3 regions of the Paraburkholderia sp. FW306-02-B genome follow, and region 2 is predicted to be linked to each of the others. Evidence: predicted binding sites of a transcription regulator. Region 2 holds the regulator's gene; each other region holds the start of a gene.
The links. The regulator LexA, encoded in region 2, represses DNA repair genes until DNA is damaged. The targets are predictions, from matches to a motif close to ACTGTATNNNNATACAGT.
Positions count from the first base shown of each region.

Region 1: imuA (translesion DNA synthesis-associated protein ImuA) is a predicted target of LexA. The motif match lies at 2,262-2,279, and genes of this name have one in related genera.
Region 3: AC3WOG_RS15830 (PA0069 family radical SAM protein) is a predicted target of LexA. The motif match lies at 3,346-3,363, and genes of this name have one in related genera.

Region 1 is NZ_JBYSXZ010000003.1:77,465-85,180, reverse strand. It holds gene AC3WOG_RS36045 (error-prone DNA polymerase) at 1-137, opposite strand, end outside; gene AC3WOG_RS36040 (Y-family DNA polymerase) at 144-1,613, opposite strand; gene imuA (translesion DNA synthesis-associated protein ImuA) at 1,534-2,250, opposite strand; gene AC3WOG_RS36030 (DMT family transporter) at 2,767-3,684, opposite strand; gene AC3WOG_RS36025 (LysR substrate-binding domain-containing protein) at 3,785-4,708, shown strand; gene AC3WOG_RS36020 (YciI family protein) at 4,958-5,329, shown strand; gene AC3WOG_RS36015 (hypothetical protein) at 5,441-5,779, shown strand; gene ligD (DNA ligase D) at 6,660-7,716, shown strand, end outside.
Region 2 is NZ_JBYSXZ010000001.1:2,808,792-2,816,507, forward strand. It holds gene AC3WOG_RS12405 (CysB family HTH-type transcriptional regulator) at 1-637, opposite strand, end outside; gene AC3WOG_RS12410 (sulfate/molybdate ABC transporter ATP-binding protein) at 708-1,766, opposite strand; gene cysW (sulfate ABC transporter permease subunit CysW) at 1,766-2,794, opposite strand; gene cysT (sulfate ABC transporter permease subunit CysT) at 2,791-3,699, opposite strand; gene AC3WOG_RS12425 (sulfate ABC transporter substrate-binding protein) at 3,836-4,876, opposite strand; gene lexA (transcriptional repressor LexA) at 5,192-5,842, shown strand; gene AC3WOG_RS12435 (hypothetical protein) at 5,916-6,260, shown strand; gene AC3WOG_RS12440 (DUF2939 domain-containing protein) at 6,415-7,068, shown strand; gene AC3WOG_RS12445 (universal stress protein) at 7,101-7,565, opposite strand.
Region 3 is NZ_JBYSXZ010000001.1:3,574,693-3,582,408, forward strand. It holds gene rpsP (30S ribosomal protein S16) at 1-83, opposite strand, end outside; gene AC3WOG_RS15820 (PQQ-dependent sugar dehydrogenase) at 385-1,485, shown strand; gene AC3WOG_RS15825 (NINE protein) at 1,680-2,147, shown strand; gene AC3WOG_RS15830 (PA0069 family radical SAM protein) at 2,163-3,296, opposite strand; gene AC3WOG_RS15835 (Lrp/AsnC ligand binding domain-containing protein) at 3,407-3,895, opposite strand; gene AC3WOG_RS15840 (D-amino acid dehydrogenase) at 4,054-5,340, shown strand; gene AC3WOG_RS15845 (acyl-CoA dehydrogenase) at 5,490-7,277, opposite strand; gene AC3WOG_RS15850 (electron transfer flavoprotein subunit alpha/FixB family protein) at 7,379-7,716, opposite strand, start outside.

The DNA of each region.
Region 1 (7,716 bases), on a different contig from region 2:
ACGGCCAGCGCGGCATACCCGAGCTGTGCGGCGCGAGCAGCGAGATCCTCGGCGTGCGATGCGCCGTGCAGAAAGGAGAAGTTGGACGCGCACTGAAGCTCCGCATAGTCGGGCAGTGCGCCGTAGGTCGGCGCCATGGGCGATCACCCGAACAGGCCGTGCAGGAACCAGCGCGGCTCGCGTTCCTCGACGGCGCTTACGCGCTCCCGGAAGACCCAGTAGTGCACCGCGTCTTCGGACTCCGCGATAAAATAGTCTCGCGTCACCGGATGCCCATCCTGCCAGCCGACCTCGATCCGTTCGCCCGGCGAGACCATGCGCAGCGGCGTGCCGTAGAACGGACGGTGGCCGCGCATGATGAGCTGTACCGGCTTGTCGAGCAGCCACGTGGGCCGCGGAAGGTTCGGCGGCGGCAGCGTGGACCTGACGGTCTCGCCGATGGGAAGCCAGCGTGCGGCGACTTCCGGGCGGTGGTCGGCAACCGGAGCCGCCTTGAGCACGTTCTGCGCGCCGAGCCGGGCGAGGAGCAGCTCCACCAGGCGCGCGTGATCCTGCGGCGAGCCGCCGGGCTCCGGAAACAGTGACTCACTGGGTGCGTCCGCTTCGCGGACGTCCTTTGCATCGAGGCGAACGGCGATGACCGGCGCGGCCAGTTCGACGCGGCCCAGCCGTTCTTTCAGCAGGCGCACGAGGTGGTCCTCGCGTGACGTCGGTTCGCCAAGTGCGATTTCGATTGCCGTCGGTGGCACCGCCGCGCGGCCGCGTTCATGCTCGAGCTCAAGTACAAACCGCGCGATCGCCAGCTGTCGCGCCGACAGCCAGCCGGTCATCTGCAGGATCAGGCGCCGCGCCGCGAACAGCACGGCTTCCGCGTGCTCGATCCGGTCGGGCAGCTCGAGCCGCGCGCTGAAGGCGGGGGGCAACTCCAGCCATTCGTACACTTCGGGCGCCGCGCCCGTCGCGCGATCGAGCGCATCCAGCAGCGCCGTGCCGCAGCGCTTCCTGAGGCCTGCGCGGGGCAGGCGCCGGACGTCGTCCACGGTTGTGCATCCCAATCCGTCGAACCATTCGGCGTAGGGGCGCGCAGGCGGCAGGGCAGGTAACGGCACGCGACTCAGCATACGGTCGACGGAGCGCAACGTGAGCGCGATGCCAGCCGATGACCTGGCGAAGAGCCACGCGGCCTGCCCCGTAGGGGCAACGGCAAGTGTCGCGGTCACGCCGAACGTGGTCACCGTTTCACCCGCCCGCCGGCGCAGTGGCCGGATGCCGCCGAATAGACGCAGGCTCGCCGAGACGTCGGCCAGCACGACCGATTCCTCCGCCAGCACCACGTGGGGGGTGAACTGCAGCAGGGCGAACGCCACGCCACGAACAAGCTCCGCTTCACGGGTGAGATCACGTTCCCGGATGACCGCGTCGGGGACGAGCGTCAGCACGCCACCGCGGCGCATGCCGGGCACGATCCCGGCCGAGTGCGCCACGTCGTCGAGCGCGACAACGCGGTCCTTCTCCAGCACGACAAACCCGGCCTCATTGCGTGGCGTCGACCAGCGCGGGAGAAACGACTCGAGGGCGAGGTGCGGCAGATGTACGCCGATCCAGAGTTGCATATCGGCTCAACAGGGCAGGTGAAGGTACGAGAGGAACGAAAACGGGTTCGTCGCGCTGTGGTCCGCGGCGCTTGACGAACGTCACTTCAATACCGCCCCTGGCGGCTCGCAGTGCAAGCCGCAGCGGCGCCGGCGACGTCGCCTGGGCGGCCGCGAGTGGGCGAAACAGGAACAGCAGGGTGTCCGAGGCCTGCGCGGCCAGATGCAGGCGCCGCAGCGCTTCCTGCCGGACTTCGGCTTGCCAGAAGAGCAGGGCGCCGCAGGTGCCGGCACGCAGGATCTGCTCGGCGGCCCACAGCGCATCAGCCGTGCGTGGTGCGCGCAGCACGCAGGCCTGTCCTGCGGGAACGCCCAGCCACGCCAGTCCGGCGGGTTGCAGCCGGTGCGGCGCCTGCAGCAGGAGCAAGGGGCGGGACCCAACGGTCGCCAGCGCGGGCTGCAGCAGACGCAGTTCACCACAGCCCGGCTGCGGTGTGAGCAGTTCGGTGAGCGCGCCCGCGGGCCAGCCGCCGCCCGGCAGCTCGGCGGCCAGCGCGGCGTGGCCGCACGACACCACCCGGTCGAAGCCGGCGGCCAGCTGCGAAGCGCGCCAGAGGCCAGGGTGGATTTCTTCAGGGTGACGCGGCAGGGCGCTCATGGGGCATGAGTACTGTATAAATATACAGTATCTAGTGTAGCGCTTATCCCGAGAAAATGTGAAGCCGGTGCCGGTACACGGAATTCGTTGGACTAGTGCGGTTAGCTAGACTCGAAAGCACGGAATTGACTGGGCTGGACGGAATCGGCCGGAATAAGTCGGTGGCAACGTGCGGTGCAACGAGGTCGCGGGCGGTGCTCTAGTACGCCGACCGATGAAGGTTCGTTTTGAGGAAGCGACTGACGCTGGGCGACCCTGACGGGACATTCACCGCGTTGCCCGCGGCCGTCGGCTTACGAACGCCAAGCTGACGTTCGGGCGGCCACCCTGAATGGAACAGCACAGCCTGAAGCGGGCCGCGTGGCGCTTTTCTGAATCCAGTCGGGCCCCGCGCTGCTGGAGTCCGCCATTTTCCGCCGCCGCGTCGGCACACTCAGTCTGCGCTGATACCACAGTCGCCCTGACACATATGTGCCTCGGACACCGGTCGAAATGATTCGACGAAAGCCGCCATACTCAACTGAGCGCCGATCGCGTCCGCGAAGCGGCAGCTGGCATCGCGCGCCGCCGGCTCTGCAGCAGATACACCCCCGCGAAGATAGCCGCCATTGCGAGCAGATCGAGTGGTCGCATCGGTTCGTGGCCGATCGACAATCCCAGCAGCAAGGCAATGACAGGCGGGATATATGTCACGCTGGAAGCCGCGACCGCGCCGAGCCGCCTGACGATGAAGTAATACAGAATGTAGGCGACTCCGGTTCCTGTCAGCCCGAGACCCAGGACGAGCCCAAGCGCGGCACGCGTGTCACCCGTTACACGTGCCATACCGTGGAAGTCTGTGACGCCGCTGACCACGACGAGCGCGAAGCCGATCTGCCAGGTCGACAGTGCCAGTGGCGAGAGGTCGAGGCCGGAGAGAAAGCGCCGCGCGTACACGAACGAGCATCCGACGCTCAGCGAGCCGGCGACCATGTAGGACACCCCGAGCAAATTGACGCCTGCGCCGTGCGCATTCCACGGCTGCGCGATCAGCAGCACGCCGGCGAATCCACTCGCGATGCCGACGATCATCCGCGCGGTCGGGCGTTCCTGCCGCAATAGCACCCAGGCGACGACGAAAGAAAACAGCGGGATCGCTCCGCTTAGCATGCCCGCCACGCTGGATAGCAGCAGCGCCGCCCCCTTCGCGAATGCGTAGTAGTAGACCACAGTGGCGAGAAGCGACATCACGAAGAAATGATGCGCGTGGCGCAGATGACGCCATTTCAGCTCACCCCTGAACAGCGCCATGGCGAGGATTGGCAGGAAACCGAACAGCGTCCGAAGAAATACGATCTGGGATGCCGATATGTCGACGCTCGCCCACTTCATGAACATGAAGTTGGTGCCCCAGATGAGGCCGAGCGCGGCGAAGGCGAGGTAGGCGGGGTTCATGGCGATAATCTCGATGGAGGGCTTGGAGTCTTGATTGTCTTCATGCCGCCTATGCGCTACAAATGATTTAATTTCTTCCATGCAATAGAAAAACTGCGCTATGCAACCAATTCCTCCAATGAAAGCCTTGGTGGCTCTGGAAGCTGCCATGCGGCTCGGCAGTTTTTCTCTGGCTGCCCAGGAACTGAACGTGACGCCCGGTGCGGTGGGCCAGCAGATCCAGAAGCTCGAAGACTGGCTCGGTGTCGCCCTGTTCGTACGGCAGATACGACAGGTAACGCCGACCGTGGAAGGTCGCGCGTATTTCGCACGGATCCAGCCGGCGCTCCTGGAGATCATCCATGCCAGCCGCCGCCTGCGGGAGCGTCACAACAAGGGCGTTCGGCTATCGATGCCGCCGAGCTTTGCCGCAAAGTGGTTCGCCCCTCGAATGGCCGACTTTCTGCAAGCTCACCCGGGAATCGCATTGAGCTTGAACACGACCACCACGCTTGTCGATTTTGAATTCGACGCCGTTGACCTCGCGGTCCGATATTTCGACGGCATCGATCCGCAACTCGCGGTGCAACTGCTTTACACCGACGAGGCACGTGCATACTGCAGCCCTGCTTACGCGAAGAAGTGGAAATTGAAGCGACCCGAAGATTTTCAATCCGCGACGCTGCTTCACAACACGCTGCATCCTCACTGGAGGGTGTGGCTGACACGCTTCAGCAGTCTTGCCGATGCGCAGATCGAGGCGATCAACGGCATTCAGTTCGACCAGTCCTTGATGGCAATCGAGGCGGCCGTGCACGCGCAAGGGCTGGTCCTGACAAGTCCCATCTTGGTGGAAGCCGAGCTCGCTGAAGGGTCGCTTGTTGAACCGTTCGACAAAGCGCTGCCGTTGTCCAACGGATACTATCTCGTACACCCCAAGGCGGAAGAGCTTCAACCAGCGGTGAAATCGCTGCAAGCGTGGATGGCTGAGAGGATGGCTGCCAGGAGCACTCCCCTGGATTCCGGTCAGGCAACACATCGATGACTCGAAGCCGTTTCCCCGCGAATAGCGCTTGGCCCAACAACAACGGACGTTTTTCGGTTGGGGATGACGGACCGCTCCTGGCCGACCTCTGCCTCACGCGATCCGCATGTGCAGCACGAGCCCGGCGGTCGGCACCGCGCGACCCCAAAAGCGGACAGTCTGGCGAGACCCGCTACAAACTTTTCAGAAGATTGTCGATTTTCGATCATCAGCTTCGTCGTCAGGTTATTCACACCCAAAGGATCTCCCATGAAATACCTCGGCTTGGCCTACTTCACCCCCGATAAATTCGCCGCGATGGCGCCAGACGACGTCAAGAAATTGGTGAGCCAATGCCCCGCATTGGACGACAAGATGCGGGCTACCGACAAGGTACTGATTTCCGCATCGCTTGGCGATCTGGACAACTGGAGGACGCTCCGCCCGCGCAGTGGCAAGACGCACGTCACCGATGGGCCCTATACCGAGTCGAAGGAAGTCGTGGGCGGCCTGTTCATCATCGAGGCGGATACCCATGACGAGGCGTTGCGCATCGCCTCCATGCACCCGGCGGCCACGCTGGGCGAAGAAGGTGGATGGGTCGTCGAGCTTATCCCCGTGGATTTCTACTGGTCCCGATGAGGGCTTGGACGCGTGTCTCAAATATGCGTTGGGGCTCTGTTCTCCTCAAACACCTTCACGGCTTCGTGAGTCATCGCGACGATGCTACTTCTGGGCCGAGCGGCGACGCCTGTGATCGACCCGAAGCGGGCCTTCAGATTTCCCGAAAGCGGCCGTTCAACAGTCTGGGATGTCTCGGATCAAAATATCATGTTTACGCCAGAGTTTTCTGCAACCGACGCCACAGAACACACGCTGATCGCCAATCACTATGTCGAGACGGAAGATGCACTGAACCTAAGCGTTGCGTTCGTACGGGCGCGGATACTTTTTGGCCGACAACACGTGCCTCTGCCGACAAGGTTTGTGGCGCACTATGACGTGCGTGGACAAAGGGTTGTGGACGATCTGGGGGGGCGGCTGGAAAAAGCGCTCGGAGACGTCGCCGAGGTTCGGGTGAAGCGGTCATGAGCCTTCAACTTATAGCTCGTGGGGTATCCCTGAGCGATGTTGAGCGCAGCCTTGACCTGCTCGACGGTAAAGCCGAAGTATTTTCGATTGGCCGGGAGCATGTCGGGATTTCTATCCCGACCCGATTGCTTGACACTGTCGGGGAGGCAAAGGTTAGAGAGGCACTACGACACTTGACCGTCTATGACCTTTACTCGGGCGTTTGGAACGGACAGTAATGTGCAGTCGAGCAAATTGGAACATCGACGGGAAAATTGTCGACGATTCGGAGAGGGATATCGACCGTCGCTTCATGGCCCGGATCCTGCCACTTCACCATCGGAAGATGCTTTTGAGTATGACGTACGCAATAAAACCAAAAGCAATCACAGCGCCCACTATCCCCACAATCCTTTGTCCGCGGGTCTTTGGATAATTTCCGGGTATTCCGACCATGGTCTACCAACTGATTCCTGTTTTATCGCGGTTAAGAGTTTAGGCAACGACATTTTGGCAGGATCGCATTAGCGGTTCCTCAAGCGATATTCGCTCTGATCGCATGGCGATTGTCGACGATCTGAGCGATGGTGTCGACCGGCCGTTCCTGGCCGCACGCAGCCTTTCGAAACCGGCGTACGACGGGTCAATCCTACCCTCCGGCTGGTCCAACAAATTTGCGTCACAAATCCGGCAAGTCCAATGTATTCGGTTCCGCGTCATCTGGCGCGTGACCGAATTCGTTGGCAAGTCTTGCCGGTGCACATCCTTCGCTTCGCGTGGCTCGTCGACGTGCGCTATCTGGCCGGCAACCCATTAGTGCCTGACCGCCCAAATGAAGGTACGCTCGATCCCACACCCTTGAGTCGTTGGCGGACCGGGTGGACCCGCCGTAGACTAGGCCATGGCTGCCCGCTCCGACAGGACCCGCCCTCCGCTCGCCCGCTACCAACGGAAACGTGACTTCAAGGTCACGCCCGAGCCTGCTCCTCAGGTTCCCGGCCCCTCAGCGCCCGTCAAAAGGCTCTCCTTCGTTATCCAGAAGCACTGGGCAAGCCGCCTTCATTACGACTTTCGTCTCGAACTCGACGGTGTCCTGTTGAGCTGGGCTATCCCCAAGGGTCCTAGCTATGACCCCAAGGAAAAGCGGATGGCGATTCACGTTGAGGACCACCCCGTCAGTTATGCAGACTTTCAAGGCACCATCCCGCCGAAACAGTATGGCGCTGGCACCGTCATTGTCTGGGACCGCGGCACCTGGGAGCCGGTCGAAGACCCGCACGACGGGATGAAGGCCGGCAAACTGATTTTCAGGCTCCATGGGGAAAAGCTCGCGGGCCTGTGGGAGCTGGTGCGCATCTCCAGGCCTGAAGACAGGCAGGACCAATGGATGCTCTTCAAGAAGCGTGACGAATGGGCCCAACCGCTCGCGCAATACGATGTCATCAAGGCGCTGCCCGACAGCGTAGTCGGCAAACCGCTTGGCCTCGTCGAGCAGCGCGAGCCTCGAGCGACTGCCGGGATGTCACCCATGACGGAACCAGAGATCGACCTGTCACTTGCCGTCGGCGCCGACCTGCCCGCGAAGCTGGAGCCCCAGCTTGCCACCCTGGCGACATCCTTACCGAAAGATGACGGCTGGATACTGGAGACGAAGTTCGACGGCTATCGCATGATGGCACGCATCGACAGGGGACGCGCCCGCCTGTTCACGAGAGGCGGCCACGACTGGACCAGTAAGCTGAAGAGTCTTGCCTCGGAAGTCGAAAAGCTGGGAATCACGGAGGCCTGGCTGGACGGGGAACTGGTGGTGCTCAAGGACGGACTCCCTGACTTCAATGCACTCCAGAATGCCATCACCGCGCCGCGCAATGAAAACATCGTGTACTTTCTTTTCGACGTCCCTTACTGGGACGGCCAGGACCTCCGCAAGGTGCCCCTGACCTCCCGGCGAGCGCTCC
Region 2 (7,716 bases):
TCGCGAACGCCTGGTCGATGTGCGAACGGCCCGTGAAGTCCTGGTCATACGTGACGATCGGGAATTCGGCGATCTCGTCAAGCGTCAGATTCGGCCGTCCCACCAGCGGATGGCCCTTGGGCACGACCACGATGTGATGCCATGAATAGCACGGGAACGTGACGATATCCGGGAAACGGTCGAGCGCTTCGGTCGAAATGCCGATGTCCGCTTCGCCGTTGATAATCATCTGCGCGATCTGCTGCGGGCTGCCCTGGCGCAGCGCCAAATGCACCTTCGGAAACACCTCGGTGAACTGGCGGATCACCTTCGGCAGCGCGTAACGCGCCTGCGTGTGCGTCGTCGCCACGACCAGGTGGCCGCTGTCCTGATCGGCGTATTGGCGCGCGACGCGGCGCAGATTCTCCGCGTCGAGCAGCATCCGCTCGATCAATTGATGCACCGCTTTGCCCGGCTCGGTGAGCCCCGTCAGACGCTTGCCGCGCCGGATGAAAATATCGACGCCGAGTTCGTCTTCGAGATCCTTGATCTGTTTCGATACGCCCGACTGCGACGTGTACAACACGTTCGCCACCTCAGTCAGATTCATGTTCTGACGCACGGCCTCGCGCACGAAGCGCAATTGCTGGAAGTTCATTTGTATGTCTCCGGTTCAGCCAGAGTTAGGTTATTTGAATGGGTTTTTAAGGCGATCCGACTCATTGGGCTCATTGCGCAGGGAAAACGCGCAACGCACGCGGCACCGCGGTGACGCCATCGCCGATCGCCAGTTGCAGATCGCGCCACGCTTCGCGATCGAGTTCCGCTTCGAGCACATTGCCTTCGCGGCCCGCGAGTTCGACGCGCACCGAGCCGCCGAGCGTCACCACGCGCCGCACGTCGACGACGATGCCTTCGCGATGGCCCGCTGCCTGCGGATACAACTGCAGATCGTGCGGACGCACATAGGCGAACGCCGGGCCGCTGAAATCAACCTTGATCGCAACCGGCAGCGCCGCGCCGTCCACCACGAAGCCGCTCGAATCGACCTTGCCATGCAGCCGGTTCGCCGCGCCGAGAAACTCGTAGACGAACGAGGTCTGCGGATGGTCGTACACGTCTTGCGGACTGCCGACCTGCTCCACGTGCCCGTGATTGAGCACGACGATCCGATCGGCCACTTCGAGCGCTTCTTCCTGATCGTGCGTGACGAAGATCGTCGAGATATGCAGATCGTCATGCAGACGCCGCAGCCAGCTGCGCAGTTCCTTGCGGACCTTCGCATCCAGTGCGCCGAACGGTTCGTCGAGCAGCAGCACCTTCGGTTCGACGGCCAGCGCGCGCGCCAATGCGATCCGCTGCCGCTGACCGCCCGACAGTTCCGACGGATAGCGTTGCGCGAGCCAATCGAGCTGCACGAGCTTCAGCAGTTCATGCACCTTCTCGCGAATCACCGCTTCCGAGGGCCTCTCCTTACGCGGCTTCACGCGCAGGCCGAACGCGACGTTCTCGAACACCGTCATATGACGGAACAGCGCGTAATGCTGGAACACGAAACCCACTTCGCGCTCGCGCGCACCGACCGTCGCGACGTCCTGGCCTTGCAGCACGACCTGGCCGTCGTCCGCGTATTCGAGTCCGGCGATCACACGCAGCAAGGTCGTCTTGCCACAGCCCGACGGCCCGAGCAGCGCGACCAGTTCGCCCGGCGGGAAGTCGAGCGAAACGTTATCGAGCGCGACGAAATCGCCAAAGCGCTTTTGCAGGTTACGAACGGTGATACCCATTACAGATCTCCTTGCTTGACCGGATGCCGATGCAACGCCTTCGCCGTATTCACGGAAGATGATGCCGACGAGGGCGACGAGGGCGACGACGAGGGCTGCGTGACCGGACCTGCGTACGCGGGCACATCGCGCGCGTCCGACAGTTCCGCCGACATATGGCGTTCGGCGAGCAGCTTCAGACCGAGCGTCACGAGTGCGAGCAAGGCCAGCACCGACGCCACGGCGAACGCCGCCGAGAAGTTGTATTCGTTGTAGAGAATTTCGACGTGCAGCGGCATTGTGTCGGTTTGTCCGCGAATGTGACCGGACACAACCGACACGGCGCCGAACTCGCCCATCGCCCGCGCGTTACACAGAATCACGCCGTACAGCAGGCCCCATTTGACGTTCGGCAGCGTGACGCGGCGAAATATCTGCCAGCCCGATGCGCCGAGCACGTGCGCGGCCTCTTCTTCGTCGTTGCCTTGCGCCTGCATCAACGGAATCAGTTCGCGCGCGACGAACGGGAATGTGACGAAGATCGTCGCCAGCACGATGCCGGGCACGGCGAAGATGATCTGAACGTTGTGCGCTTGCAGCCATGGCCCGAACCAGCCTTGCGCGCCGAACATCAGCACGTAGATCAAACCGGAGATCACCGGCGAGACCGAAAACGGCAGATCGATCAGCGTGGTCAGGAGCGCCTTGCCGCGAAATTCGAACTTGGCGATACACCATGAGGCGGCCAGGCCGAACACCAGATTCAGCGGCACGGCGATCGCGGCGGTAATCACGGTGAGCTTGATCGCCGAGAGCGCATCCGGATCGGCGAGCGATTCCAGATAGAAGCCGACGCCCTTGTTCAACGCCTGATAGAACACAGCGACCAGCGGCACGACCAGAAACAGCGCGAGAAACAGCAACGCGATGCCGGTCAGAATCCAGCGCACGACAGGCGGCTCGGTCACCGGATCGGGACGGCGAGCCACGTTGAGCGGCGCGCGCGGCGCAGCGGCGATCGCTACGGCATCGACAGTATCGCGGCTCATTGCACACCTCCGCCGCTCACTGGACCGTTCACCGCGACGCTCGCGGCGGCAGGCGCCGGGCCCGCCCCGCCGCGGCCCGTGCGCCGCTGCAAATACCACTGCAATGTATTGATGAACAACAGCATCAGGAACGACACGACCAGCATGACGACCGCCAATGCAGTGGCGCCGGCGTAGTCGTATTGTTCGAGCTTGGTGATGATCAGCAGCGACGTGATTTCCGACTTCATCGGCACGTTACCGGCGATAAAGATCACCGAGCCGTACTCGCCGAGCGCGCGCGCGAACGCCAATGCGAAGCCGGTCAGCAAAGCCGGAAACACCGCCGGCAGCACCACGCGCCGGAACGTCAGCCAACGCGACGCGCCGAGACACGCGGCGGCTTCTTCCTGCTCGCGCTCGAACTCTTCGAGCACCGGCTGCACGGTCCGCACGACGAACGGCAAACCGATGAAGGTCAACGCGATCAGCACGCCGGCCGGCGTAAAAGCGACCTTGATGCCGAGCGGTTCGAGAAACTGCCCGATCCAGCCGTTGCCCGCGTACACCGCCGCAAGCGAAATACCGGCCACGGATGTCGGCAGCGCGAACGGCAGATCGACCACCGCGTCGACGAGCCGTTTGAACGGGAACGTGTAGCGCACCAGCACCCACGCCACCAGGAAGCCGAACACCGCATTGATCAATGCGCCGCCGAGCGCCGAGAAGAACGTCAGCCGATACGACGCGAGCACGCGCGGCGAACTTACCGCGCGCACGAACTGACTCCAGTCGAGCGTCGCCGTCTTGAGAAAAGTAGCCGCAAGCGGAATCAGCACCACGAGGCTCAAATAAGCCACCGTGATGCCGAGTGTCAGGCCAAAACCGGGCAAGGCGCTCGGTTTTCGGAAGGTCAGCGTCGTCATGCTGGATACTCTTTCAGGGTTGATGCGCGCGGCTTTTTTTGTCTTCTGGCTGGCCAAAAAGCGCGCCAGCCGGGCGCGCTTTTTGGCGAGTGGTTACCGCGTCTGTCCGCCTATGCCGGTTCAGGCATCGACAGTCTTACTGCGGCTGGTAAATCGAATCGAACACGCCACCGTCTGCAAAATGCGTCTTCTGCGCATTCGCCCAGCCGCCGAACGAGTCGTCCACCGTGTACAGCTTCAGCTTCGGAAACTTTGCGGTCAGCTCGGCCGGCACCTTGTTCGAACGTGGACGGTAGAAGTTTTTCGCGGCGATTTCCTGACCCTGCTCGCTATACAGGAAGTTCAGATACGCTTCGGCCAGCTTGCGCGTGCCGTGCTTGTCGACCACCTTGTCCACCACCGCAACCGGCGGCTCGGCCAGAATGCTCACCGACGGCACGACGATCTCAAACTTGTCCGGACCGAATTCCTTCAGCGACAGGAACGCTTCGTTTTCCCACGCGATCAGCACGTCGCCGATGCCCCGTTGCACGAAGCTGGTAGTCGCGCCGCGCGCACCCGAATCCAGTACGCCGGCATTCTTATAGAGCTTACCGACGAATTCCCTGGCCTTCTGGTCGTTGCCGCCCGGCTGATGTTCGGCATATGCCCATGCAGCCAGATAGTTCCAGCGCGCGCCGCCTGAAGTCTTCGGATTCGGCGTAACGATCGACACGCCCGGCCTGGTCAGATCGTCCCAGTCCTTGATGTGCTTCGGGTTGCCCTTGCGCACGAGGAATACGATCGTCGACGTGTACGGCGACGCGTTATCCGGCAAACGCTTTTGCCAACCCTTGTCCAGCAAACCCTTATTGGCCAGCGCATCGATGTCGTAGGCCAGCGCCAGCGTCACGACGTCCGCTTGCAAACCGTCGAGCACCGAACGCGCCTGAGCGCCCGAACCGCCGTGCGACTGCTTGAAGGTGATCGACTCGCCCGTCTTCGTCTTCCACTCCTTGCCGAATGCCTGATTGACGTCCTGATACAGTTCGCGCGTCGGGTCGTACGACACGTTCAGCAGCGTCGTGTCGGCGGCGTGCGCCTGCGCCATCACGCCGACAGCCGTTGCCGCGCCGAACGCGAGCGCCGCGATGAGTTTTCCGGTCTTGCCTGCCAGCCCCGTGCCCTGATGGTTCATGCCAACTTTCTCCGCGTTGTAGTCCGCTGAAACAGCGTGTGGTGTTGTTTTGCGTCGCGGTCACGTGCACATGAGCGCCAACTCGGAGGCCAGTCTATCGAAGGGCTTTCATCATTAAAAATAATGTTTCTTCATTTTTTAATACGCAAAAGTGGTAATGACAGCTGGATAAGGCGTTGCGGCACGAAAACAGGTGTTGGAACGTCCTTCTGCGGCGCAGGAACGCCACACCAGCCGACGAACTTAAAGTAAAGCTTGAATTGCGCCGAATACTGTATAAAAATACAGTCACCTGTTCATACATACAGTGGCGCCATGACCAAACTCACCGCACGACAGCAGCAGGTTTTCGATCTGATTCGCCGGGCCATCGAACGCACCGGCTTCCCTCCCACCCGCGCGGAAATCGCCGCCGAGCTGGGCTTCAGTTCGGCCAACTCGGCCGAAGAACACCTGCGGGCCCTGGCCCGCAAGGGTGTGATCGAACTCGCGGCGGGAGCGTCGCGCGGCATCCGTCTGCTGGCGGGCCCCGAAGATTCGCCGCATCAGTTCACGCTGCCGCACGCCAGCATCATGCAACTGTCGCTGCCGCTGATCGGCCGGGTCGCGGCCGGTAGCCCGATCCTCGCGCAGGAACATATCTCGCAGCACTATGCGTGCGACCCGGCGCTGTTCTCAAGCAAGCCGGACTACCTGCTGAAAGTTCGCGGCCTGTCAATGCGTGACGCCGGCATCTTCGACGGCGACCTGCTGGCGGTGCAAAAGAAGAGCGAAGCGAAAGACGGCCAGATCATCATCGCGCGCCTAGGCGACGACGTGACGGTCAAGCGCTTGAAGCGCCGGCCGAACGGCATCGAGCTGATCGCCGAGAACCCCGACTACGAAAACATCTTCGTTCAGACCGGCAGTGCGGATTTCGCGCTGGAAGGCATCGCTGTTGGGCTGATCCGCCCCGGCGAGTTCTGAGCGCCTGCTTCTACCAACGCTTGTCCGACGCCAACGCGTCGCTGCCCCTACGTTGAATCGCCTGGAGAGACTCATGGAACGCCTTGCCCGCCTGCTGCCTTTTCGCCAGTTCGGTCGTTTGCGCCATCTGCGCAAGCTGGTGCCCTGTTCGCTGATCGAGGCGTCCACGGCCAGCTCTCCATCGCTATTCGACGAACCCGCATCGCGCGCGTCGAGCTTGCCGTCGTCGTTGCCGGCTTTCGCTCGCGTGTCGTTGAATTCGGGGCTGAATACGGCCGAGCCGGCGCGGCGCGCGCCGGTGCGCGTCTATCACGGGCCGTCGCGGTTGATCATGGTCGGCACGATAGACGCCGTGTGCCGGATGATCGATCGCTGCATCGCTGAAGAAGCCAATGTGCACGGCGCGGTGTTCGAGTAATGAGGTGTCGGGCGCGAGCGTGGTTGCCCTGCGGTTGGCCCACGGTTGCCCTTCGGTTGCCCCGCTCGCACCTCTTCAGATATTGCATCGCGTGGGATCGTTTTCGTGTGGCCGCGGTCCACGTTAGACCACCCTTGATAGAGAGCTCCACTCGATGGCAGTTTCGACACGCACCAAACGCAGCGCCACACGGCCGCTGATCGTTGTTCTGATTGTGATTGTGGTGGTGGCCGCACTGGGATTCGGCTACGCGTCGCCGTATATCGCGCTGAACAATCTGAAACGCGCGGCGGACGCGCGCGATACGGAAACCGTCAATCAGTATGTCGACTTTCCAGCGTTGCGCGAGAGCCTGAAGCAGCAGGTCACCGGCTTGCTGACACGCCGGCTCGACGCACATGGCAACGGCAACCCATTCGCCGCGATCGGCGCGATGATCGGCGTTGCGCTGATCGGTCCGCTAGTGGACGCGTATGCGACACCGGACGGCGTTGCTGCATTGCTGAACGGCATGCCGCCGCGTGGCGAACCGGGCGAACGGCCGCCTGCACCGCCTACCGCGAAAAACGCACCGGGCGCCACTGCGCCGACGCCCTCTGCCGAAAGCAGTACCGCCAATGGCACGGCTAACAACGCAACCAACAGCGCCACGCCGCCGCAACCGCCGCAAACCACGGCTGGCTATCGCGGCATCAACGAATTCGTCATCAGGTATCAGCACGGCGCGGGCGACGCGCGCTACGCCGCGATCTTGCGGCGCGAAGGTTTGTTCACATGGAAGCTGGCCGCGGTCGACCTGAACGACTGATCGTTCGGCCGACGCGGTTCATGATGCTGCCGTCAAGCCGCCGCTTGCTGCTGTTCCTGCGCGGACGAACACGCCACCAGAATGCTGCAGGAGACCCGGTCGAGCAGCGGCGTATTCCCTGCGCCCATCCACCAGCGCGACAGGCCAGTGCGGCAACGGTGGCCGACCACCACCAGGTCGACATGCAGTTCGTTGGCGAGATTGGCAATCTCGTCGATGGGATGACCGAACGCAAAATGTCCTTGCGCGCTGACGCCGCGCTCGGTGAGCCAGTCCACCCCTTCCTGAAGGATGTCACGAGCAGTTTTCTCGAAGCTGCCGCAGGCCACGTCGGTGAGCAGGCCCGCGCTTTGTGCAATGCTCGAACGCATGTCGACAACCGACAACAGATGCGTTTCCGCCTTCAGGTCCAGCGCCAGATCGGCGCCACAACGCAGCGCTTTACGGCCTTCGCGCGAGCCGTCGTAGCAGAGTAGGATTTTTTGGTAGCTCGCCATGGTTTTCTCCCGTACCGCGGGAAACGCGGTCATAAATGAATCATGGTGCGCCGCAATTCAGGTTGCAAGGGATGGAAAACGCTAAGTGCGCCCCAAGGAGATGCGAGGCTATGCCGCAGCGCAAGAAAAGGCGTACGGGCGGCCCGGTGGC
Region 3 (7,716 bases), 770 kb from region 2:
CGACGGTTACGCGAATCAGTTGCGACGATGTTGTAGAACGGGCGCTTCTTGGAGCCGCCACGAGCCAAGCGGATGATGACCATATTAGAATCCTTGAAAACCGGGGTGCGGAACGACTGAAACACGCGATTATAGCGGGAAACCGACGCCATAACAAACACTTACCGGGATAAACTGAGCGACGGGGTTGCGCCGGCCATACAGACCGGCGCGCCAGACAACGTGGAAACGCTCGAATTACCTGACGGAACGCCCGTGGAACTCCTGCTGCTGTCTGCGTTTTTGTTCGCTGCGCTTGCGCTGTTTGTACTGTTTGCGCTGTTCACACTTATTGCCGTTTTTACCCCATTAGCTCCGCCGACCGCCTTCACACGCGCCGCGCGCATGCGATCTCCACGCACCGTGGCAGCGCTGTGGTTTGCCGCCACCGCCCTGCCAGCGCTGGCCGCGTTGCCGGTCGAGCGCATCAAATTGCCGCCCGGCTTCCACATCGAGGTATTGTCGGACGCGGTGCCGAACGCGCGAGCGATGGCGCTCTCGCCGAAGGGCACGCTCTATATAGGTAGCCTCGACGGCCACGTCTACGCGCTCGAACTGCAAAACGGGCGCGTAACGGCTCGCCATCTGATCGCTTCCGGGCTGCAGACGCCGGCAGGCGTCGCGTGGCGGGACGGCGCGCTGTATGTGTCCGCGATATCGAAAATTCTACGCTTCGATGCGATCGACACTCACCTGACCGATCCGCCGACGCCGGTTGTCGTTACCGACAAACTGCCCACAGAGACGCATCACGGCTGGAAATTCATTGCTTTCGGGCCAGACGGCAAACTGTACGTGCCGCAAGGCGCGCCCTGCAACGTCTGCCTGAAAGACCGCGACCGCTTCGCAATGATCGGGCGAATGGACCCGGACGGCAGCCATTATGAGGTGGTGGCGCGCGGCGTACGCAATACGGTCGGCTTCGCGTGGCACCCGGTCACGCACGAACTGTGGTTCACCGACAACGGCCGCGACCTGATGGGCGACGACGTGCCGGACGATAAGCTGAACCACGCGCCGCGCGCCGGCATGGATTTCGGCTTTCCATTCTGCCACGGCGGCGACACGCCCGACCCCGAATTCGGCAAAGACCACCCGTGCAGCTCATTTACCCCGCCGGTGGTCAAACTCGGCGCCCACGTCGCGTCGCTCGGCATGCGGTTTTACAGCGGTCCAATGTTTCCGGCCGCTTATCGCGACAATATTTTCATCGCCGAGCACGGCTCATGGAATCGCAGCACTAAGGTCGGTTACCGCGTCGTGCGGGTGATCACCCGTCCGAACGGCAGCAACGCGCGCCAGGAAGTATTTGCCGAAGGCTGGCTTCAACCCGGCGAAGCAATATGGGGCCGCCCTGTCGACGTACTGCCGATGCCCGACGGGTCGCTTCTGATCAGCGACGATTACGCGGGCGCGGTCTATCGCGTTACGTATAAAGCACCGTGAGCCGTGCGCTGACCTCCTCGCCGGGGCACACAAGCGCCGAAGCACGCACAAATCGGCACCGCCTCATCACCCGCGCCGCGGATGTGGCCGCACGTCGCGTGACCGCCGACGCGCGGCGGGCGTAGAATGCGCGTCGGTCCGCGTCCACCGGCGCGCCGCTCCTTTCGACCGCCTGTCACTCTGCTCTCGCCTACATGTCCACCCTTGCTTCGACTTCCCCGCGCTTCAGATCCAAGACGATTACCGCCGCGCTGGCGTTCTTCTTCGGCAGCCTCGGTGCACATCGCTTCTATCTCTATGGACTGCGCGACATCTACGGCTGGGCACATCTGATCGGCACACTGATCGGCATTCCGGGCGCCATGCTGGTAGTGGCAAGCGAGCGGACCTCGATGCTCGGCTGGGTGCTGGCATTTCCCGGCGCAGTTTCGCTGCTTGCGGCGTTTCTCGCTGCGATCGTCTACGGCCTGCGTCTTGACGAAAAATGGGACGCGCAGTTCAACGCACAAACCCAACGCAAGAGCCGCTCTGGCTGGACGGTTATTTTCGTCGTGATCTTTTCGCTGCTGATCGGCGCGTTCCTGCTGATGACGGGCCTCGCAATCTCGTTCCAGACATACTTCGAAAGCCAGGTGCAAGCGGCCAAAGCGCTGTCGCAATAATGCGCCGCCACTGCGCTAAAAAAGATCGAGTTGCGGATCGTCGCTCGCCGGCTGGGCCGGGCGCAACGGCTCGATACGGCGAAAGTGCGACATATCCAGGATCCCGCGATCCCGCTCGTTCAGACCAAGACGGCGCACCGCTTTGTGGAACCGCTGCTTGAGCAGATCCGCCCACAAGCCCTCGCCCTTCATTCGATGCGCGAACGACGAGTCGTAGTCCTTCCCGCCTCGCATATCGCGCACACGACTCATTACCCGATCCGCACGATCGGGGAAATGCGCCGCAAGCCAATCCTTGAATAGCGGCGCGACTTCCCACGGCAAGCGCAGCACGATATAGCTCGCATTGCTTGCTCCAGCCTCCGCGCAGGCTTCCAGCACGCGCTCCATGTCCGGTTCGGTGACGAACGGAATCACCGGCGCGATGCTCACGCCTACGGGAATCCCCGCCTCGCTCAATGTACGGATCGTGCGCAAGCGGCGCGACGGCGTGGCCGCTCGCGGTTCGAGCGTGCGGGCGATGTCCGCATCCAGCGTGGTGATCGTGATCGCCGCCATGAACTGCCCGTGCGCCGCCATCGGCGCGAGCAGATCGATATCGCGCTCGATCAGCGACGATTTGGTGATCGCCGCAAACGGTTGGCCGCGCTCGCTGAGCACCTCGATCACCCGCCGCGTGAGGCGCAAGTCGCGCTCGGCGGGCTGCCATGCGTCTGTATTGACGCCCAGGGCAATGGGCTCCGGCACATAGGACTTCTTCGACAGTTCGCGCTCGAGCAATTCCGGCGCATTGACCTTCGCATAGATGCGGCTTTCGAAATCGAGCCCGGGCGACAGACCTAAATAACTATGCGTGGGCCGCGCGAAACAATATATACAGCCGTGTTCACAGCCGCGATACGGATTCAGCGACACGCTAAACGGGATATCCGGCGACGCATTGCGGGTGAGAATGGTCTTGGCGTGCTCTTCGAATACCTGGGTGCGCAAGACCTTCGGCTCATCGTCATCCTCGCTGGACGGCAGCCAGCCGTCGTCCACCGCTTCGCGCTGGTCGACTTCATAGCGGCCCTGCAGGTTCGTCACCGCGCCGCGACCCTTGCGAGGCGCTGGCGGAGAGATTGGAAATTCGGTGTCGGGACGGGTCACGGCTCGAGCAGGCAAAAACAAAGACGGTAAACAAAAATAGCGCAGAACACCTGTATAAATATACAGTGTTTACGCCGTTTGTCGAGCCCAGCCTCGTCCTACCAAGCCGCTTAATCGCCGACCGCGATGGTCAGCGTTTCCTTGATCTCTTCCATCACCACATAGCTCTTCGACTGCACCGCGCCGGGCAGTTGCAGCAGGATGTCGCCCAGCAGCTTCCGGTAGTCGGCCATTTCGCCGATACGCGCCTTGATCAGATAGTCGAAATCGCCCGAAACGAGGTGGCACTCCAGCACCTCGGGGATCTTTTGCACCTCGCGGCGGAACTGGTCGAACATGTTGCCGCTTTTGTGATCGAGCGTGATTTCGACGAACACCAGCAACGCCGCGCCCAATTCCGCGGGATTCACGTGCGCGTGATAGCCGGTGATCACGCCGTCACGCTCCATGCGCTTGACGCGCTCAATGCACGGCGTGACCGACAGCCCGACCTGCTCGGCGAGGTCTTTCATCGCCATGCGGCCGTCCTCCTGCAGCAGCCGCAGGATCCTGTGATCGAGTTTGTCGAGGGCGCGAACCGGGTGGCGCTGTGTACGCATGGTGTTTTTGCTGAAAATCTTGAAAATACAATAACAAAACCTACCTAACTGTTAATAGTATAGCGGATAACACTGGGCGAACCGCGTTACACCTCGTGAATCGAACGAATCAAAACGAATCGACGAACACACCGCCCTCAAATCTTGTCGGAGCAACTATGCGAGTCGTCGTTTTGGGCAGTGGCGTCGTCGGGGTGACGAGTGCTTATTATCTGGCGCGTGCGGGTCATGACGTGACCGTGATCGATCGCGAGGCCGGCCCGGCGCTCGAAACCAGTTTTGCCAACGCCGGCCAGATTTCACCGGGCTATGCATCGCCGTGGGCGGCGCCTGGCGTGCCGCTGAAGGCGGTCAAGTGGATGTTCCAGAAGCATGCGCCGCTGGCGATCCGCCTCGACGGCACGCAATTCCAGCTGCAATGGATGTGGCAGATGCTGCAGAACTGCACGGAGTCGCGTTATGCGGTAAACAAGGGCCGCATGGTCCGTCTTGCCGAATATAGCCGCGATTGTCTGCAAGCGCTGCGCGCCGACACCGGTATCCAGTACGAAGGCCGTACCGGCGGCACGCTGCAGGTGTTCCGCACGCAACAACAATTCGACGGCGCCACGAAAGACATCTCGGTGCTGAAAGACGCCAATGTGCCGTACGAACTACTGTCGGCCGCGGAACTCGCTCAAGCCGAACCGGCGCTCGCCGCGGTCTCGCACAAGCTGACGGGCGGCCTGCGTCTGCCGGGCGACGAAACCGGCGACTGCCAGATGTTCACCACGCGCCTCGCGGCGCTGGCCGAGCAACTGGGCGTCATATTCCGCTACAACACGCCGATCGACGCACTCGCGATGGCGGGCGACCGCATCGCCGGCGTGCAGTGCGGCAGCGAGCTGGTGCGCGCGGATTCGTTCGTCGTCGCGCTCGGTTCGTACTCGACCAAATTCCTGTCCGGCCTCGTGAAGATTCCGGTCTATCCGCTCAAGGGCTATTCGATCACCGCGCCAATCGTCAACGCGGCGGCCGCGCCGGTCTCGACCGTGCTCGACGAAACCTACAAGATCGCGATCACGCGCTTCAACGACCGGATTCGCGTCGGCGGCATGGCGGAGATCGTCGGCTTCGACAAGTCGTTGCGCCAGGCGCGCCGCGAAACGCTTGATCTGTGCGTGAACGATCTGTTCCCGGGCGGCGGCGATACGTCGAAGGCCACCTTCTGGACTGGCCTGCGCCCGATGACGCCGGACGGCACGCCGATCGTCGGCCGCACGCCCGTGCCGAACCTGTTCCTGAACACGGGCCACGGCACGCTCGGCTGGACGATGTCGTGCGGCTCGGGTCAGTTGCTGGCCGATGTGATGTCGGGCAAGCAACCCGCGATCAAGGCGGACGACCTGTCGGTGCACCGCTATCTCGGCGAGAGCGCCGAAGCGCATCGTCCGGCTTATGCTTAAGCTTCAACGCTTCGCGAGCGGTTGAGCCGGTCTGCGCAGGATTGTTATCACGGACAGACCGGCCTGACAAAAACAAACGGCGCCTCCACAAGGCGCCGTTTGTTTTTTACGCACGAGCTTTCGCTACATCGCTCGAGATAAGTGAAGCATCAGAACTGATCTTCCGACAACGCCAGCACACCCTCGCCGCCCTTAGCGCTAACGATCGAAGCTTCCAGTGCCGACGCTTGCGGCAACACGTGCTCGGCATAGAACTGCGCGGTGGCAATCTTGGCGCCGTAGAACGACGGATCTTCGGCGCGCTTTTCAGCAGCCACGAGCAACGCGCGCGCCATCTGCCAACCGCCCAGCACGATGCCCGCGAGCTTCAGATACGGCACGCTGCCGGCGAACACTGCATTGGGATCCGATTTCGTATGACCGACAACGAAATCGACCGCGGCGCTCAGCGACCGATGCCCTTGCGCCAGATACTTCTTCATCGATTCGAACGCCGGGCCCTGCTGTGCGCCGAGCGCTTCGACGGTTTCAGCAACGTCAGCCAGCAGCGACTTCGCCACCGCGCCGCCGTCTCGCACCGTCTTGCGGCTGATCAGATCGTTCGCCTGGATCGCGGTCGTGCCTTCGTAGATCGGCAGGATGCGCGCGTCGCGGTAGTACTGCGCGGCGCCCGTTTCTTCGATGAAGCCCATGCCGCCGTGCACCTGCACGCCAAGACTCGTCACGTCGATCGACAGCTCCGTGCTCCAGCCCTTCACGATCGGCACGAGGTATTCGTAGATCGCCTGATGCTCGGCGCGTTTTGCTTCGTCCGGGTGACGATGCGCGATATCGCAGTGGGCGGCGGCAACGTAGGCCAATGCACGCGACGCTTCGGTCAGGCCACGCATCGTCGACAGCATGCGGCGCACGTCCGGGTGCTGAATGATCGCAACAGATTGCTTCGCGGAGCCATCCACAGGGCGGCTCTGCACGCGATCCTTCGCGTACGCGACCGCTTTCTGATACGCGCGGTCCGACACGCCGACGCCCTGCATGCCCACGGCGAAACGCGCCGCGTTCATCATGATGAACATGTATTCGAGGCCGCGATTTTCTTCGCCGATCAGGTGACCGATCGCGCCGCCGTGATCGCCGAATTGCAGCACCGCCGTCGGGCTCGCCTTGATGCCGAGCTTGTGCTCGATCGACACGCAATGCACGTCGTTGCGCTCACCGAGCGAGCCGTCTTCGTTGACGAGAAACTTTGGCACGATGAAAAGCGAAATGCCCTTCACGCCTTCCGGCGCGTTCGGCGTGCGCGCCAGCACGAGATGGGCAATGTTCTTCGCCATATCGTGCTCGCCCCACGTGATGAAAATCTTCGTGCCGAACAGCTTGAACGAACCATCGCCTTGCGGCTCGGCGCGCGTGCGCACCAGCGCGAGATCGGAGCCGGCCTGCGGCTCGGTCAGGTTCATCGTGCCGGTCCATTCGCCGGAAATCAGCTTGGGCACATAGGTTTGTTTTTGCGCTTCGGTGCCGGCGGTGAGCAGTGCTTCGATCGCGCCGTCGGTCAGCAGCGGACACAGCGCGAACGACAGGTTCGACGCATTGAGCATCTCGACGCACGGCGTGGCGATCAGCTTCGGCAGCCCCTGGCCCGCGTAGTCGACCGGGTGTTGCACGCCTTGCCAGCCGCCTTCCGCGAACTGGCGGAAGGCGTCCTTGAACCCGGGCGTCGCGGTAACCACGCCGTCCTTCCAGCTACTCGGGTTGCGGTCGCCTTCGACGTTCAGCGGTGCCAGCACTTCGCCGCACAGTTTCGCCGACTCTTCGAGCACGGCTTGAGCCGTGTCGAGATTCGCGTCTTCGAAGCCGGGCAATTTAGCGATCTCTTCGAGACCGGCCAGCTCTTTCATCGCGAACAGCATGTCCTTGATGGGCGCGTTATACATGTCAGTTCTCCTCCTGCCTTGATATAAAAAGGGCGCTGGACTTGATAGGTCCTGCGCCCTTCATTCGCTGCCAGACGCCTTTTTACAGGACGCCTTGGTGGTTAGCCGAGCTCGCTAACGAGTTCCGGCACGACCGTGAACAGGTCGCCCACCAGACCGTAATCGGCCACGCTGAAAATCGGCGCTTCCGGGTCCTTGTTGATCGCCACGATCACCTTCGAGTCCTTCATGCCGGCCAGATGCTGGATCGCACCCGAGATGCCGACTGCCACGTACAGCTGCGGCGCGACGATCTTGCCGGTTTGTCCCACCTGGTAGTCGTTCGGCACGAAGCCCGCATCCACTGCCGCGCGCGATGCGCCCAGTGCGGCGTTCAGCTTGTCCGCCAGCGGTTCCAGAACCCTGGTGTAGTTCTCGCCGTTGCCCAGCCCCCGGCCAC